Regions from separate parts of the Micromonospora sp. WMMA1998 genome, predicted to be linked through region 1. Evidence: predicted binding sites of a transcription regulator. Region 1 holds the regulator's gene; the other holds the start of a gene.
What was found. The regulator HrcA, encoded in region 1, represses chaperone genes, less so after heat shock. The targets are predictions, from matches to a motif close to GGTTNGCACNCTCNNNNNGAGNGTGCNAACC.

Region 1 (6,874 bases):
CCAGAAGGCGAACCCGTCCCGCGCGACGGCTCGCTGCCCGCCACCGCCACTCGCGCCGTCGGCGCGCGCGGCTTCGGCGTGTACGTGCACGTCCCGTTCTGCGCCAGCCGGTGCGGCTACTGCGACTTCAACACGTACACCGCGTCGGAGCTGGGCGGCGGGGCGAGCCGGGAGACGTACGCCGACAGCGTGCTGGCCGAGCTGGCGCTCGCCGCCCGGGTGCTCGGCGACACGCCGCCGCCGCGGGTCGACACCGTCTTCGTCGGCGGCGGCACGCCCACCCTGCTGCCCGCCGACGACCTGGCCCGGATCCTCGACGGCATCGACCGCACCTGGGGGCTGGCCGCCGACGCCGAGGTGACCACCGAGGCCAACCCCGAGTCGGTCACTCCGGAGTCGCTCACGACGCTGCGGGCCGCCGGTTACACCCGCATCTCGCTGGGCATGCAGTCCGCCGCGCCGGGGGTGCTGGCGGTGCTCGACCGCCGGCACAGCGCCGGCCGGGCCACCGCCGCCGCCCGGGAGGCGCGCGACGCCGGATTCGACCACGTCAACCTGGACCTGATCTACGGCACGCCGGGGGAGACGGCCGAGGACTTCGCCGCCTCGCTGGCGCAGGTGGTCGAGGCGGGGGTGGACCACGTCAGCGCGTACGCCCTGATCGTGGAGGACGGCACCCGGCTGGCCGCGCGGATGCGCCGGGGCGAGCTGCCGTACCCCTCCGACGACGTGGCGGCGGACCGCTACCTGGCCGCGGAGGAGGCGCTCGGCGCGGCCGGCTTCTCCTGGTACGAGGTGTCCAACTGGGCCCGCTCGGCGGCGGCGGCGTGCCGGCACAACCTGCTCTACTGGACCGGCGCCGACTGGTGGGGCCTCGGCCCGGGGGCGCACAGCCACGTCGGCGGGGTGCGCTGGTGGAACGTCAAGCACCCGAGCGCGTACGCGGCGCGGCTGGCCGAGGGCGCGTCACCGGCGCTGGCCCGGGAACGGCTGACGTCCGACGAGCAGCACATGGAGGACGTGATGCTGCGGGTGCGGCTCGCCTCCGGGCTGCCGCTGGACGTGCTCGACGAGGCCGGCCGGGCCGGCGCCGAACAGGCCCGGGACGCGGGGCTGCTGGACGCCGGGGCGTACGCGCGGGGCCTGGCGGTGCTGACCCTGCGCGGCCGGCTGCTGGCCGACGCGGTGGTCCGCGACCTGCTGCCCTGACCGGCGCCGGCCGGCCCCGTCACCCGGGACCGGCCGGAGCGGGTCACTTGATCAGGCTGGCCGACATCGGGTAGCGGTAGAGCTGGCCCTCGTTGGCCTTCACCCCGGCCAGGATGCCGAAGACGATGCCGACGATCATGGCGCCGAAGCCGATCACCAGGCCGATCAGGATGCAGGTCAGGATCCAGCCGATCAGCGCGATGACCGACCAGATGAGCTGGAAGTTGAGCGCGGCGATCGCGTGCGCCCGGACGGTGGGGGACTGGTTGCCCCGGGCCAGCAGCGCCACCAGCGGCGCGATCCAGCCCAGCACGCCGCCACCGATCAGCATCCCGGCGGCGCCGCCGAAGTGCGCGACCAGGGCCCAGGTCTTGTCGTCGTTGTTGGCGTAGCCGGCCGGTGGGCCGTACCCGCCGCCACCGGGGTAGCCGGCGCCGTAGCCCGGCGTGCCGCCGCCCGGCGGGGGATAGCCGTCCGGCGGGGGATAGCCACCCGGCGGCGGGTAGCCGCCGCCCGACGGGGGTTGGCCGCCCGGGGGCGGATAGTCACCGGGCGGGGGATAGCCGCCCGCCGCCGGTGCCCCGGACAGTGGTGCGGTGGGCGGCTCACCGGCGGGCGAGGAGCCGTAGGGCGCGGTCGGGTCGGGCTGGGGGCCGGGGTCCCCCGCTCCGGGAGGGCGAGGAGGTTCAGTCATGCACGTCACGGTAGGTCCCGCCGGCAAGTGGCACCAGGGCTGTTCGGCCCCGGCGCGCCGACGGAGCGTGGTGGGGCGCACCGGAGGTCCGTCGCTGATCATCGCGTCGGCGGGGGTGCCGACGTAGACTGGCACTCGCTACAGTCGAGTGCCAGCCGCGTCAGGAGGTGGGGGACATGGGTCTCGACGACCGCAAGCTCGCCGTGCTGCGCGCGATCGTCGAGGACTACGTCGCCACGCAGGAGCCGGTGGGCAGCAAGGCCCTGGTCGAGCGGCACCAGCTCGGCGTCTCGCCGGCGACCGTGCGCAACGACATGGCGGTGCTGGAGGAGGAGGGCTACATCCGGCAGCCGCACACCAGCGCCGGCCGGGTGCCCACCGACCGTGGCTACCGTCTCTTCGTCGACCGGCTGTCCCGGGTCAAGCCGCTCAGCCCGGCCGAGCGCCGGGCGATCGAGCGCTTCCTGGTCGGCGCCGTCGACCTCGACGACGTGGTGCACCGCACGGTCCGGCTGCTCGCGCAGCTGACCCGGCAGGTCGCCGTGGTGCAGTACCCGAGCCTGGCCCGCTCCAAGGTGCGCCACCTGGAGCTGGTGCCGATCTCCACCACCCGGCTGATGGTCGTCATGATCGCCGACACCGGGCGGGTCGAGCAGCGGTTGGTCGAGCTGCCCGCCCCGGTGCCCGCCGACGACGTCACCGCCTTGCGCCGGCTGGTCAACGAGAAGCTGGTCGGCTGCCAACTGGCCGAGACGCCGCCGCTGGTGCAGGCGCTGGTCGAGGAGTCCGCGCCCCAGCTGCGCCCGGCCATGACCACGCTCTCCACCGTGCTGCTGGAGACGCTCGTGGAACGGCACGAGGAGCGCATCGCGCTGGCCGGCACGGCCAACCTCACCCGGGGTGGCCTGCTCGACTTCCAGGGCTCGCTGCGCCCCATCCTGGAGGCGCTCGAGGAGGAGGTCGTGCTGCTCAAGCTGATCGGCGAGACGGAGCCGAGCACCACCCGGGTGCTCATCGGCGACGAGAACGAGATCGACAACCTGCGGGCCGCCTCGGTGGTCAGCACCGGCTACGGCCCGGGTGCCACGATCGTGGGTGGGCTCGGCGTGCTCGGGCCGACCCGGATGGACTACCCCGGCACCATCGCCACGGTGAGGGCCGTGGCACGCTACGTGGGCGAACTGCTGGCCCAGAACTGACCAGTCAGGGCCGACGGCCGGCCTCGGCCGACGACCGGCGTGACGCGAGACGAACATGAGGACACCGAACGCAGTGGCCAGGGACTACTACGGCATTCTCGGCGTGAGCCGGGACGCCTCCGACGACGAGATCAAGCGCGCCTACCGCAAGCTGGCGCGGCAGTACCACCCGGACGTGAATCCGGACCCGGAGGCACAGGAGAAGTTCAAGGACATCAACGCCGCGTACGAGGTCCTCTCGGACGACCGGAAACGGCAGATCGTCGACCTGGGTGGCGACCCGCTCGCCCCGGGCGGCGGGGGCGCCGGCGGTCCGGGTGGTCCCGGTGGCGCCGGCCCGTTCGTCGGCTTCCAGGACATCATGGACGCGTTCTTCGGCGGCGCGGCGGGCGGCAGCCGGGGTCCCCGGCCGCGCACCCGTCCGGGCGCGGACGCGATCCTGCGGCTGGAGCTCGACCTCAACGAGACCGCGTTCGGCGTCGAGGCGCCGATCACCGTCGACACCGCCGTGCTCTGCACCACCTGCTCGGGCGCCGGCACCGCCGCCGGCACCCACCTGGCCACCTGCGAGGCGTGCGGCGGTCGGGGCGAGGTCCAGTCGGTGCAGCGCACGTTCCTCGGCCAGGTGGTCTCCGCCCGGCCGTGCACCGTCTGCCAGGGCTACGGCACCACGATCCCGCACCCCTGCCCGACCTGCGCCGGCGACGGCCGGGTTCGCACCCGCCGCTCGCTGACCGTCAAGATCCCGGCCGGCGTCGAGGACGGCATGCGGATCCGCCTGGCCCAGCAGGGCGAGGTCGGTCCGGGCGGCGGCACCGCCGGCGACCTCTACGTCGAGATCCACGAGCGGCCGCACGACGTCTACTCCCGCAAGGGCGACGACCTGCACTGCCGGGTCACCGTGCCGATGACCGCCGCCGCGCTCGGCACCCGGTTGACCATCAAGACGCTCGACAGCGAGGAGACCGTCGACGTCAAGGCGGGCACCCAGCCCGGCAGCACCCTGCGCCTGCGCGCCCGGGGCGTGCCGCACCTGCGCGGCACCGGTCGTGGCGACCTCTACGTCCACCTGGACGTGCGGACCCCGACCAAGCTCGACGCCGACCAGGAGCGGATGCTGCGCGACTTCGCCAAGACCCGGGGCGAGGAGGTCGCCGAGCTGACCAAGCAGGGCGGCTTCTTCTCCCGGATGCGCGACGCCTTCAACGGGCACGCCTGAGGTGTCCGCCCCGCTGTTCCTGGTCGAGGCGCTGCCCACCGGTGACACGCTGACGCTGGACGGCCCGGAGGGGCACCACGCGGCCACCGTGCAACGGCTGCGCGTCGGCGAGGAACTGCTGCTCGCCGACGGCCGGGGCGGCACCGCCGCCGCGGTGGTCACCGCCGTCGGTCGGGGCACGCTCGACCTGCGGGTCACCACCCGGGGGTACGCGGACGCGTGCGTCCCCCGGCTGGTCGTGGTGCAGGGCATCGCCAAGGGCGACCGGGGCGAGCTGGCCGTGCAGGCGATGACCGAGGTGGGCGTGGACGAGATCGTGCCGTGGGCGGCGTCCCGCTCGGTGGTCCAGTGGCGCGGCGACCGGGGCGTACGGGCCCGGGAGAAGTGGGCGGCCACCGCCCGCGAGGCCGCCAAGCAGGCCCGTCGACCGTGGCTGCCGGTGGTGGCGGGATCACCTGACGAGTCCACCGGCACGGTCACCCGACGGATCGCCGGCGCGGCGGCCGCCTTCGTGCTGCACGAGGAGGCCGAGGAGCGGCTGACCACCGCCGAGCTGCCGTCGACCGGCGAGATCGTGCTGGTGGTCGGCCCCGAGGGCGGCATCGCCGAGGCCGAGTTGACCGCGTTCACCGACGCCGGCGCCCACCCCGTCCGCCTGGGCCCCTCGGTGCTCCGCACCTCCACGGCCGGCGTGGCCGCCCTCTCCGTCCTCTCCACCCGCCTCTCCCGCTGGTAACCCCCACCCCACCCCACCCCGCCGATCTTGCGGTTCGTGCCCCGGCAAAGGCGGCGAAACGCCCAGGACGAGGGCCGCAAGTGCAAGATCGGCGGGAAGGGGGTGGGTCAGGTGCGGAGGTAGGAGGCGCCGTTGAGGTCGATGATGGTGCCGGCGGCCCACTCCGCCTCCGGGCTGGCCAGCCAGTGGACGGCGGCGGCGATCTCCTCGGGGCGGGCCACCCGGTGGAACGGGGACTGGGCCCGGACCGCGTCGCCGCGCTCGCTCTTGAGGTGCTCGTTCGTCATGTCCGTCTCGACGAAGCCGGGAGCCACGCAGGCCACCCCGATGCCGTACGGGGCCAGCGCCACCGCCAGCGACTGCGCCATCGCGTTCATCCCCGCCTTGCTCGCCCCGTACGCCGGGTTCGCCGGCTCACCGCGGAACGCGCCCCGGGAGGAGACGTTCACGATCCGGCCGCCCCGCTCCCGCATGTGCTGGGCGGCGCACCAGGCCGCGTTCGCGGCGCCGACCAGGTTGGTGTCGAGCACCTCCCGCCACCGCGCCCGCCACTGCTCGTAGCTGGTGCCGAAGACGGGGTGCGGCGGGTCCGCCGGGCCGAAGACGCCGGCGTTGTTGACCAGCACGTCGAGGCCCCCGAGCAGTCGGGCCGCCTCGTCCACCATGACCCGGACCGCGTCCGGGTCGGCCAGGTCGGCGCGGACCACCACGTGCCCGTCGCCGGGCAGCTCGCCGCGCAGCGCCTCGGCCAGCTCGGCGGAGTCGCGGTGGTGGATCGCCACCCGGTCCCCGCCGGCCGCGAACGCCCGCGCGACCGCCCGTCCGATGCCCCGCGAGGCCCCCGTCACCAGCACCGCCCGTCCCGCCATGCCGGCCATCCTGCCGCACCGCGCCGAGGGACCGGCCGGGGCCCCGTCGGTCACCGCCCCTCCCTAGACTGCGGCGATGGGAGTCGACTGCCTGTTCTGCCGGATCGTCGCCGGGGAGATCCCGGCCACCATCGTCCGTGAGACCGCCACCACCCTCGCCTTCCGCGACATCGACCCGAAGGCGCCCACCCACGTGCTGGTGATCCCCAAGGAGCACTACGCGGACGTGGCCACGCTCGCCCAGGGCGACCCCGGGCTCGCCGGCGAGGTGCTCCTCACCGCGGCCGTGGTGGCCGAGGAGGAGGGCCTCACGGTGGACGGCTTCCGGCTCATGTTCAACACCGGCCCGTACGGCGGCCAGGAGGTCTTCCACGTGCACGCCCACCTGCTCGGTGGCGCGCCGCTCGGCCCGATGCTCTGCCGGTGACCATGACCGGGATCTCCGACCGGCTCGACCGGATGGTGCGGCAGGCGCAGGCGAAGGGCCGGATCCCGGCGGTCTCGGCGGCCCTGCACCGGGCCGACCGGCCGCTCTGGACCTGCGCGGTGGGCGGCACCGGCAACGACACCCCGCTCGACGCCGAGACGGTCTTCCGGATCGGCTCGGTCACCAAGACCTTCACCGCGACGCTGGTCCTGCAGTGCCGCGACGACGGGTTGCTCGACCTGGACGACCCGATCGGGCGGCACCTCGACCTCACCGCGCACGGCGAGCTGACCGTGCGCCGGCTGCTGTCGCACACCGCCGGCCTGCAACGCGAGCCGCACGGCGACGTGTGGGACAGCCTGCGCGCGCCCGCCGTCGACGAGCTGCTGGCGGACCTGACCCGGGTCGAGCGGGTGCTGCCCACCGGCCGGCGGTTCCACTACTCCAACCTCGGCATGGCGCTGCTCGGCGAGCTGGTCGCCCGGCTGCGGGGTGGCTCCTGGGCCGAGGTGCTCGCCGAG
Region 2 (6,874 bases), 620 kb from region 1:
GTCACCACAGGCGGCCATGCTGCCGGTCGCGAGGAGACCGACGGCCGCGAAGGTGAGGAGTCCCTTGCGCATGTGCACGGGTCCTTTCGGGGGGTGGGGGAGTAGAGGTCGATGTTTTGTTGTGTCCGGCAACGTATTCCGCGCTTCCGGCGCTCCGCAAGAGTGCCGAGGTCAGAAGTTTGTTGGCGGCGGTAACAATTCAGCAACGCGGTTGTCACCCGGCCGACACCCGCGGCGGAAACGCTCCCACCGTCCCGCTGCGGGTGGTTCAACCGGCGGCGATCGGGGCGGTCCGCGCCCCGGTGAGCGCCACCAGGTCACCGGGCGCGAGCTGCACCTGCAGGCCCCGGCGGCCGGCCGAGACGTACACCGTCGGGTGGGTCGACGCGGAGGCGTCGACCACGGTCGGCAGCCGCCGGCGCTGCCCGAGCGGGCTGATCCCGCCCCGGAGGTAGCCGCTCGCCCGCTCGGCCACCGCCCGGTCGGCCAGCGCGGCGCGCTTGCCGCCCACCGCCGCGGCGAGCGCCTTCAGGTCCAGCTCGCCGGTCACCGGCACCACGGCCACGGTCAGCTCGCCGTCCACCTCGGTGACCAGCGACTTGAACACCCGCTCCGGCGGCACCCCGAGCGCGGCGGCGACCAGCGCGCCGTAGTTCGGCGCGTCCGGCGAGACGTCGTACGGGTGCGTGCTGTGCGCGATCTTCCGCTTGGCCAGCAGCGCGGTCGCCGGAGTGCCCTGTCCCGCCATGACCGTCAAGCTAACCCGGCCGCGGCTTCCCGGCGAGCCGGAACGGGCGCCGGTCGGGGACGGCGGTCAGGCGGCGGCCGGCACCGGGCGGCAGATCAGCACGGTGGGCGCGCCGGCCACCCGGGTCAGCACCAGGCTGGCCGCCGCGTCGCCGGTCAGGCGCAGGTCGCGGCGCAGTTTCTCCGGCTCCAGCGCCGAACCGCGCTTGCGGATCTCCACCCGGCCGACCCGGCGCTCCCGCAGCAGCGCGCGCAGGCGCTTGAGCGAGAACGGCAGCACGTCGGTGACCTCCAGGCAGCGCGCGTACGGGGTGGGCCGGGCCGCGTCCGCGTAGAGGTAGGCGATCGACGGGTCCGCGAGGGTGGCGTCGAGGTCGGCGGCCAGCTCGGCGACCAGGTGTGCGCGCACCACGGCCGGGTCCGGGTCGTACAGGAACCGCCGGACCGGGCCCACCGCCGCGTCGACAGCGCCGCTGCCGGTCAGCTGATAAGAGGGGGCCCCTCCACTACCGGAGGCGTTAAAAGGGGGCCCTTCCTTCTCCCGCAGCAGTGTGGCGCGGCGGGGGACGTCGGCCAGCTCGCCGCACCAGAGCGCGGCCTCCACCAGGTCCCCGTCGACGCTCACCCACTCCGCCTCGGCGCCGGCCGGGATCAACGCGTGGTCCAGCCCGGGCGCCACCTTGACCACGGTGCGCGGCACCCGCTCGGCCAGCCCGACGACGAAGTCCCACGGCGGCGAGTAGGCGTTCGGGTCGAAGATGCGCCGACCGGTGCCGGCCCGCCGTCGCGCCGGGTCGCAGAAGGCCCCGTCGACCCGGCTCACGTCGAACGCGGTGGCGTCGCCGCACTCCACCGTGACCAGGTCGGCCAGCCCGGCCGCCTCGGCGTTCGCGGCGGCCATCGCCGCGGTGACCGGGTCGGCCTCCACCGCGTGCACCCGGATGCCGGCGCGGGCCGCGGCGAGCGCGTCGGCGCCCAGCCCGCAACCCAGGTCGGCGAGTGTGGTCACGCCGGCGGCGCGCAGCCGCGCGGCCCGCCGGTCGGCGACCGCCCGGCGGGTGGCCTGCTCCAGTCCCGGCCGGGTGAGGAACAGCCCGGCCGCCACCGCGCCGAACTTGCCGGCGGCCCGGCGGCGCAGCTCCGCCTGGGTCAGGGCCGCCGCCGCGAGCCCGCCGGGTATCCCGGCCGAGCGCAGCGCGGCGGCCGCCGCCAGCGGGTCGCCGCCGGCCACCCGCGCCGCCGCGGCGAGCGCGGCCGACCCCTCGGGGGTACGCAGCACGGCGAGCTGGTCGAGGTCCACCCGCTCATTCTCCCGACCCGCCTCGCGGCCGACACGGCGGGCGACGCGCTGGCACTCTCCTTGACGGAGTGCTAGCCGAGGAATAACCTGCGATTAGCACTCTCACCCTGAGGGTGCCAACGCCCGGGCCCCGTGCCCGGGAGTTGAGCGCCAGGCGGACCGGCACCCGCGACGACGGCCCCGCCCGGTGGCATGTGGCAGATTGACGCTGGTCGGCATGCCGGCCGGTAACGACACCAAGTACCCGGGAGGGTATGCCCGTGACTACCGCGACCAAGGTTGCGATCAAGCCGCTCGAGGACCGCATCGTGGTCCAGGCGAACGAGGCCGAGACCACCACCGCCTCGGGCATCGTGATCCCCGACACCGCCAAGGAGAAGCCGCAGGAGGGCACCGTCCTCGCTGTCGGCCCGGGCCGGATCGACGACAAGGGCAACCGCGTGCCGGTCGACGTGAAGGTCGGCGACACCGTCCTCTACTCGAAGTACGGCGGCACCGAGGTCAAGTACGCCGGCGAGGAGTACCTGGTGCTCTCCGCCCGCGACGTCCTCGCGGTCATCGAGAAGTAAGCAACCGATCAGTGTCGTTGCCCCGGTCCGGCTCGCCGGGCCGGGGCAACGTCGCTTCGAAGGGATACTGATGGCGAAGATCCTCAGCTTCTCGGACGACGCCCGGCACCTGCTCGAGCACGGTGTCAACGCACTCGCGGACGCGGTCAAGGTCACCCTCGGCCCGCGCGGTCGCAACGTCGTCCTGGACAAGAAGTTCGGTGCGCCCACGATCACCAACGACGGCGTGACCATCGCCAAGGAGATCGAGCTCACCAACCCGTACGAGAACCTCGGCGCGCAGCTGGTCAAGGAGGTGGCGACCAAGACCAACGACGTCGCCGGCGACGGGACCACCACCGCCACCGTGCTGGCCCAGGCCATGGTCCGCGAGGGCCTGCGCAACGTGGCCGCCGGCACCAACCCGACCGGCCTGAAGCGGGGCATCGACGCGGCGGCCGCCAAGGTCTCCGAGGCGCTGCTCGGCAGGGCCGTCGAGGTCGCCAGCAAGGAGTCGATCGCGCACGTCGCGACCGTCTCCGCGCAGGACGCCACCATCGGTGAGCTGATCGCCGAGGCGATGGAGCGGGTCGGCCGCGACGGTGTCATCACCGTCGAGGAGGGCTCGGCGCTCACCACCGAGCTGGAAGTGACCGAGGGTCTCCAGTTCGACAAGGGTTTCATCTCGCCGAACTTCGTCACCGACGTGGAGGGGCAGGAGTCGGTCCTGGAGGACCCGTACATCCTGATCACCACGCAGAAGATCTCGGCCATCGAGGAGCTGCTGCCGCTGCTGGAGAAGGTCCTCCAGAACAACAAGCCGCTGCTCATCGTCGCCGAGGACGTCGAGGGCCAGGCCCTGTCCACGCTGGTGGTCAACGCCATCCGCAAGACCATCAAGGTCTGCGCGGTCAAGGCCCCCGGCTTCGGCGACCGCCGCAAGGCGATGCTCCAGGACATGGCCATCCTGACCGGCGCCGAGCTGGTCGCCCCGGAGCTGGGCTACAAGCTCGACCAGGTCGGCCTGGAGGTGCTCGGCACCGCCCGTCGCGTCGTGGTCGACAAGGAGAACACCACCGTCGTCGACGGTGGCGGGCAGTCCTCCGAGGTCGCCGACCGGGTCGCCCAGATCCGCAAGGAGATCGAGGCCTCGGACTCCGAGTGGGACCGGGAGAAGCTGGCCGAGCGGCTGGCGAAGCTCTCCGGCGGCATCGCGGTGATCAAGGTCGGCGCGGCCACCGAGGTCGAGATGAAGGAGCGCAAGCACCGCATCGAGGACGCCATCGCCGCGACCAAGGCCGCGGTCGAGGAGGGTACGGTCCCGGGCGGCGGCGCCGCGCTGGCCCAGATCCTGCCGGTGCTCGACGACGACCTGGGCTTCACCGGCGAGGAGAAGGTCGGCGTCTCGATCGTGCGCAAGGCGCTGGTCGAGCCGCTGCGCTGGATCGCGCAGAACGCCGGTCACGACGGCTACGTGGTGGTGCAGAAGGTGGTCGCCCAGGAGTGGGGCACCGGCCTCGACGCCGCCACCGGCGAGTACGTCGACCTGGCCAAGTCCGGCATCCTCGACCCGGTGAAGGTGACCCGCAACGCGGTCTCCAACGCCGCGTCGATCGCCGGCCTGCTGCTCACCACCGAGAGCCTGGTCGTGGAGAAGCCGGCCGAGCCGGAGCCGGCCGCCGCCGGTGGGCACGGCCACTCGCACGGCCACGGCCACCAGCACGGCCCGGGCTTCTGACCCGAGGAGCACGGCCCGACGTCAGGGCACACCGCCGAGCCGGCGGTGTGCCCTGACGTGCTTACGGAACGCTGACGAGATTGGCAGCCGGGCCGCCCGGTCGACCAGACTGGACGGCGTGCACATGATCTCCCGCCGCCACGCGGCGCTGGCCGGTGTCGTCGCCGCCGCGGTGGCGCTCGGCACCGCCGAGCCGGTGGCCGTCCTGACCGGCCCCCGGTCCGCCCCGCTGATCGCCGTCGGCGGTGTCGTCGTCGACCTGGTGCCCGAGCCGCTCAAGCAGTTCGCCATCGCCGTCTTCGGCACGTACGACAAGATCGCCCTGCTGGTCGGGACGGCGCTGCTGCTGGCCGGCTTCGCGGCGCTGCTCGGCCTGGCGGCGGCCCGGCGACTGGCGGTCGGCCTGGCCGGCATCGCCGCGTTCGCCGCGCTCGGCGTCGCCGCCGCACTGACCCGACCCGGCGCGGACGCGTTCGACGCGCTGCCGTCCCTGGTCGGCGCCGGCCTCGGCGGGCTGACGCTCTGGGCGTTCGTCGCCGGCCCGCTGAGCCCGGACCGCGCCGGGGCCGACCGGGCGCGTCCCGAGCGGGCGGACCGCACCGGGGCCGACCTGGCCGACCGCGAGCCGGCCGGGACGCCCCCTTCCACGTCCCCGCCACCCCCGCCACCCCCGGCGGCTGCCGCGTTCGCGCGCGAGGAGGAGACCCCGGGCGGCTGGGAGCCGGCCCGGTACGACGTTCCGGAGTCGCGACGCCGGTTCCTGCGGGGCGTCGGCCTGCTGACCGGGGCGGCGGCGGTGGCCGGGCTCGGCGGGCACTGGCTGGCCGGCCGGCGTGGCGTCTCGGCGGCCCGGGAGGCGGTGACGCTGCCCGCGCCGGCGACGCCCGCGCCGCCGGTACCGGCCGGCGCGGACCTGTCGCTGCCCCGGCTCGCCCCCTACGTCACGCCGAACCGCGAGTTCTACCGGATCGACACCGCGCTGGTGGTGCCGCAGGTGGACCCGGTGACCTGGCGGCTGCGCATCCACGGCCGGGTCCGCAACCCGATCGAGCTGAGCTTCGACGACCTGCTCGCCCGCCCGATGGTCGAGCGGCACGTGACCCTGGCCTGCGTCTCCAACGAGGTCGGCGGTGACCTGATCGGCAACGCCCGCTGGCTCGGCGTACCCATCAAGGAGCTGCTCGACGAGGCCGACCCGGAGGAGGGCGCGGACCAGGTGGTCGGGCGCGCGGTGGACGGCTGGACCTGCGGCACCCCCACCTCGGTGCTGCGCGACGGGCGGGACGCGCTGTTGGCGGTGGGGATGAACGGCGAGCCGCTGCCGGTCCAGCACGGCTTCCCGGTGCGGATGGTGGTGCCCGGCCTCTACGGGTACGTCTCGGCGTGCAAGTGGGTCACCGAGCTGGAGCTGACCAGTTTCGCCGACTTCGACGCGTACTGGGTGCCGCGTGGCTGGTCCGCCCAGGGCCCGGTCAAGACCCAGTCCCGGATCGACACCCCGCGTGCCCGCAGCCGCCCGGCCGCCGGCCCGGTGACGGTCGCCGGGGTGGCGTGGGCGCAGCACCGCGGCGTCCGCCGCGTCGAGGTACGCGTCGACGACGGCCCGTGGCGGGAGGCGACGCTAGCCCCGGCGGTGTCGACGGACACCTGGGTGCAGTGGTCGTGGCGGTGGGACGCCACGCCCGGGGAGCACACCCTCCAGGTACGCGCCACCGACGCGGCCGGCGAGACGCAGCCGGAGCGGCGCAGCCCGGTGGCCCCCGATGGCGCCACCGGCTGGCACACCGTCACGGTCACCGTCGCCTGACCGTGCCTGACCGTGCCTGACCGTGCCTGACCGTGCCTGACCGTGCCTGACCGTGCCTGACCGTGCCTGACCGAGCCTGACCGCGCCTGACTCTGCCTGATCGACGCTCTGCAGCGCGACGATCGGACAGGTGCGGGCGCGTCGGTGGTATACGGCACGGGCGGCGTGCGGCAGTGCCTGCGGCGAAGTGCCTTTCGAGCTGATATCGCGAACGACTCAGCCTCCGCCCGGCGGCATGCCCTTGGCCGCCAGCTCCGGTACCCGGCCAGGTGAGCAAGCCGAGCGCGTCGGCCCGGCTGCCGGCTCTCCTCCCGACGGGCGCCGGGGCTCGGCCCGTCCGGTCCGTTCCGGGTCGGTTGCGACGGGTGGCCTCGGGTTTTGGGTGGTTCGGCCTGGTCGGTTGCGACGGGTGGCCTCGGGTTTTGGGTGGTTCGGCCTGGTCGGTTGCGACGGGTGGCCTCGGGTTTTGGGTGGTTCGGCCTGGTCGGTTGCGACAGGTGGCCTCGGGTTCTCGGTGGTCCGGTCTGGGTCGTTGCGACGGGTGGCCTCGGGGTTCGGGTGGTCCGGTCCGAGTCGTTTCTGATATCAGCTCTAAAGGCGTCGCCGGTGGGAGCGGCCCGGGCCGGCGGAGCGGCGGAGACGTCCTCGGAAAGCCGGCAACGCCGGGCGGAGGGGTCGGCAGCGTGGACACGAGACGACGCCGCGCCCCCGGTCGGGAGCGCGGCGTCGGGACG

Region 2: groES (co-chaperone GroES) is a predicted target of HrcA. The motif match lies at 2,139-2,169, and genes of this name have one in related genera.

Annotation. Positions count from the first base shown of each region.
Region 1 covers NZ_CP114911.1:2,652,915-2,659,788, reverse strand. Annotated here, with positions in the region: gene hemW (radical SAM family heme chaperone HemW) at 1-1,209, shown strand, start outside; gene O7600_RS11690 (DUF4870 domain-containing protein) at 1,253-1,903, opposite strand; gene hrcA (heat-inducible transcriptional repressor HrcA) at 2,080-3,102, shown strand; gene dnaJ (molecular chaperone DnaJ) at 3,176-4,321, shown strand; gene O7600_RS11675 (16S rRNA (uracil(1498)-N(3))-methyltransferase) at 4,323-5,057, shown strand; gene O7600_RS11670 (SDR family oxidoreductase) at 5,165-5,926, opposite strand; gene O7600_RS11665 (histidine triad nucleotide-binding protein) at 6,003-6,353, shown strand; gene O7600_RS11660 (serine hydrolase domain-containing protein) at 6,356-6,874, shown strand, end outside.
Region 2 covers NZ_CP114911.1:3,271,896-3,278,769, reverse strand. Annotated here, with positions in the region: gene O7600_RS14610 (substrate-binding domain-containing protein) at 1-72, opposite strand, end outside; gene ybaK (Cys-tRNA(Pro) deacylase) at 269-748, opposite strand; gene O7600_RS14600 (methyltransferase domain-containing protein) at 815-2,047, opposite strand; gene groES (co-chaperone GroES) at 2,302-2,616, shown strand; gene groL (chaperonin GroEL) at 2,687-4,333, shown strand; gene O7600_RS14585 (molybdopterin-dependent oxidoreductase) at 4,452-6,140, shown strand.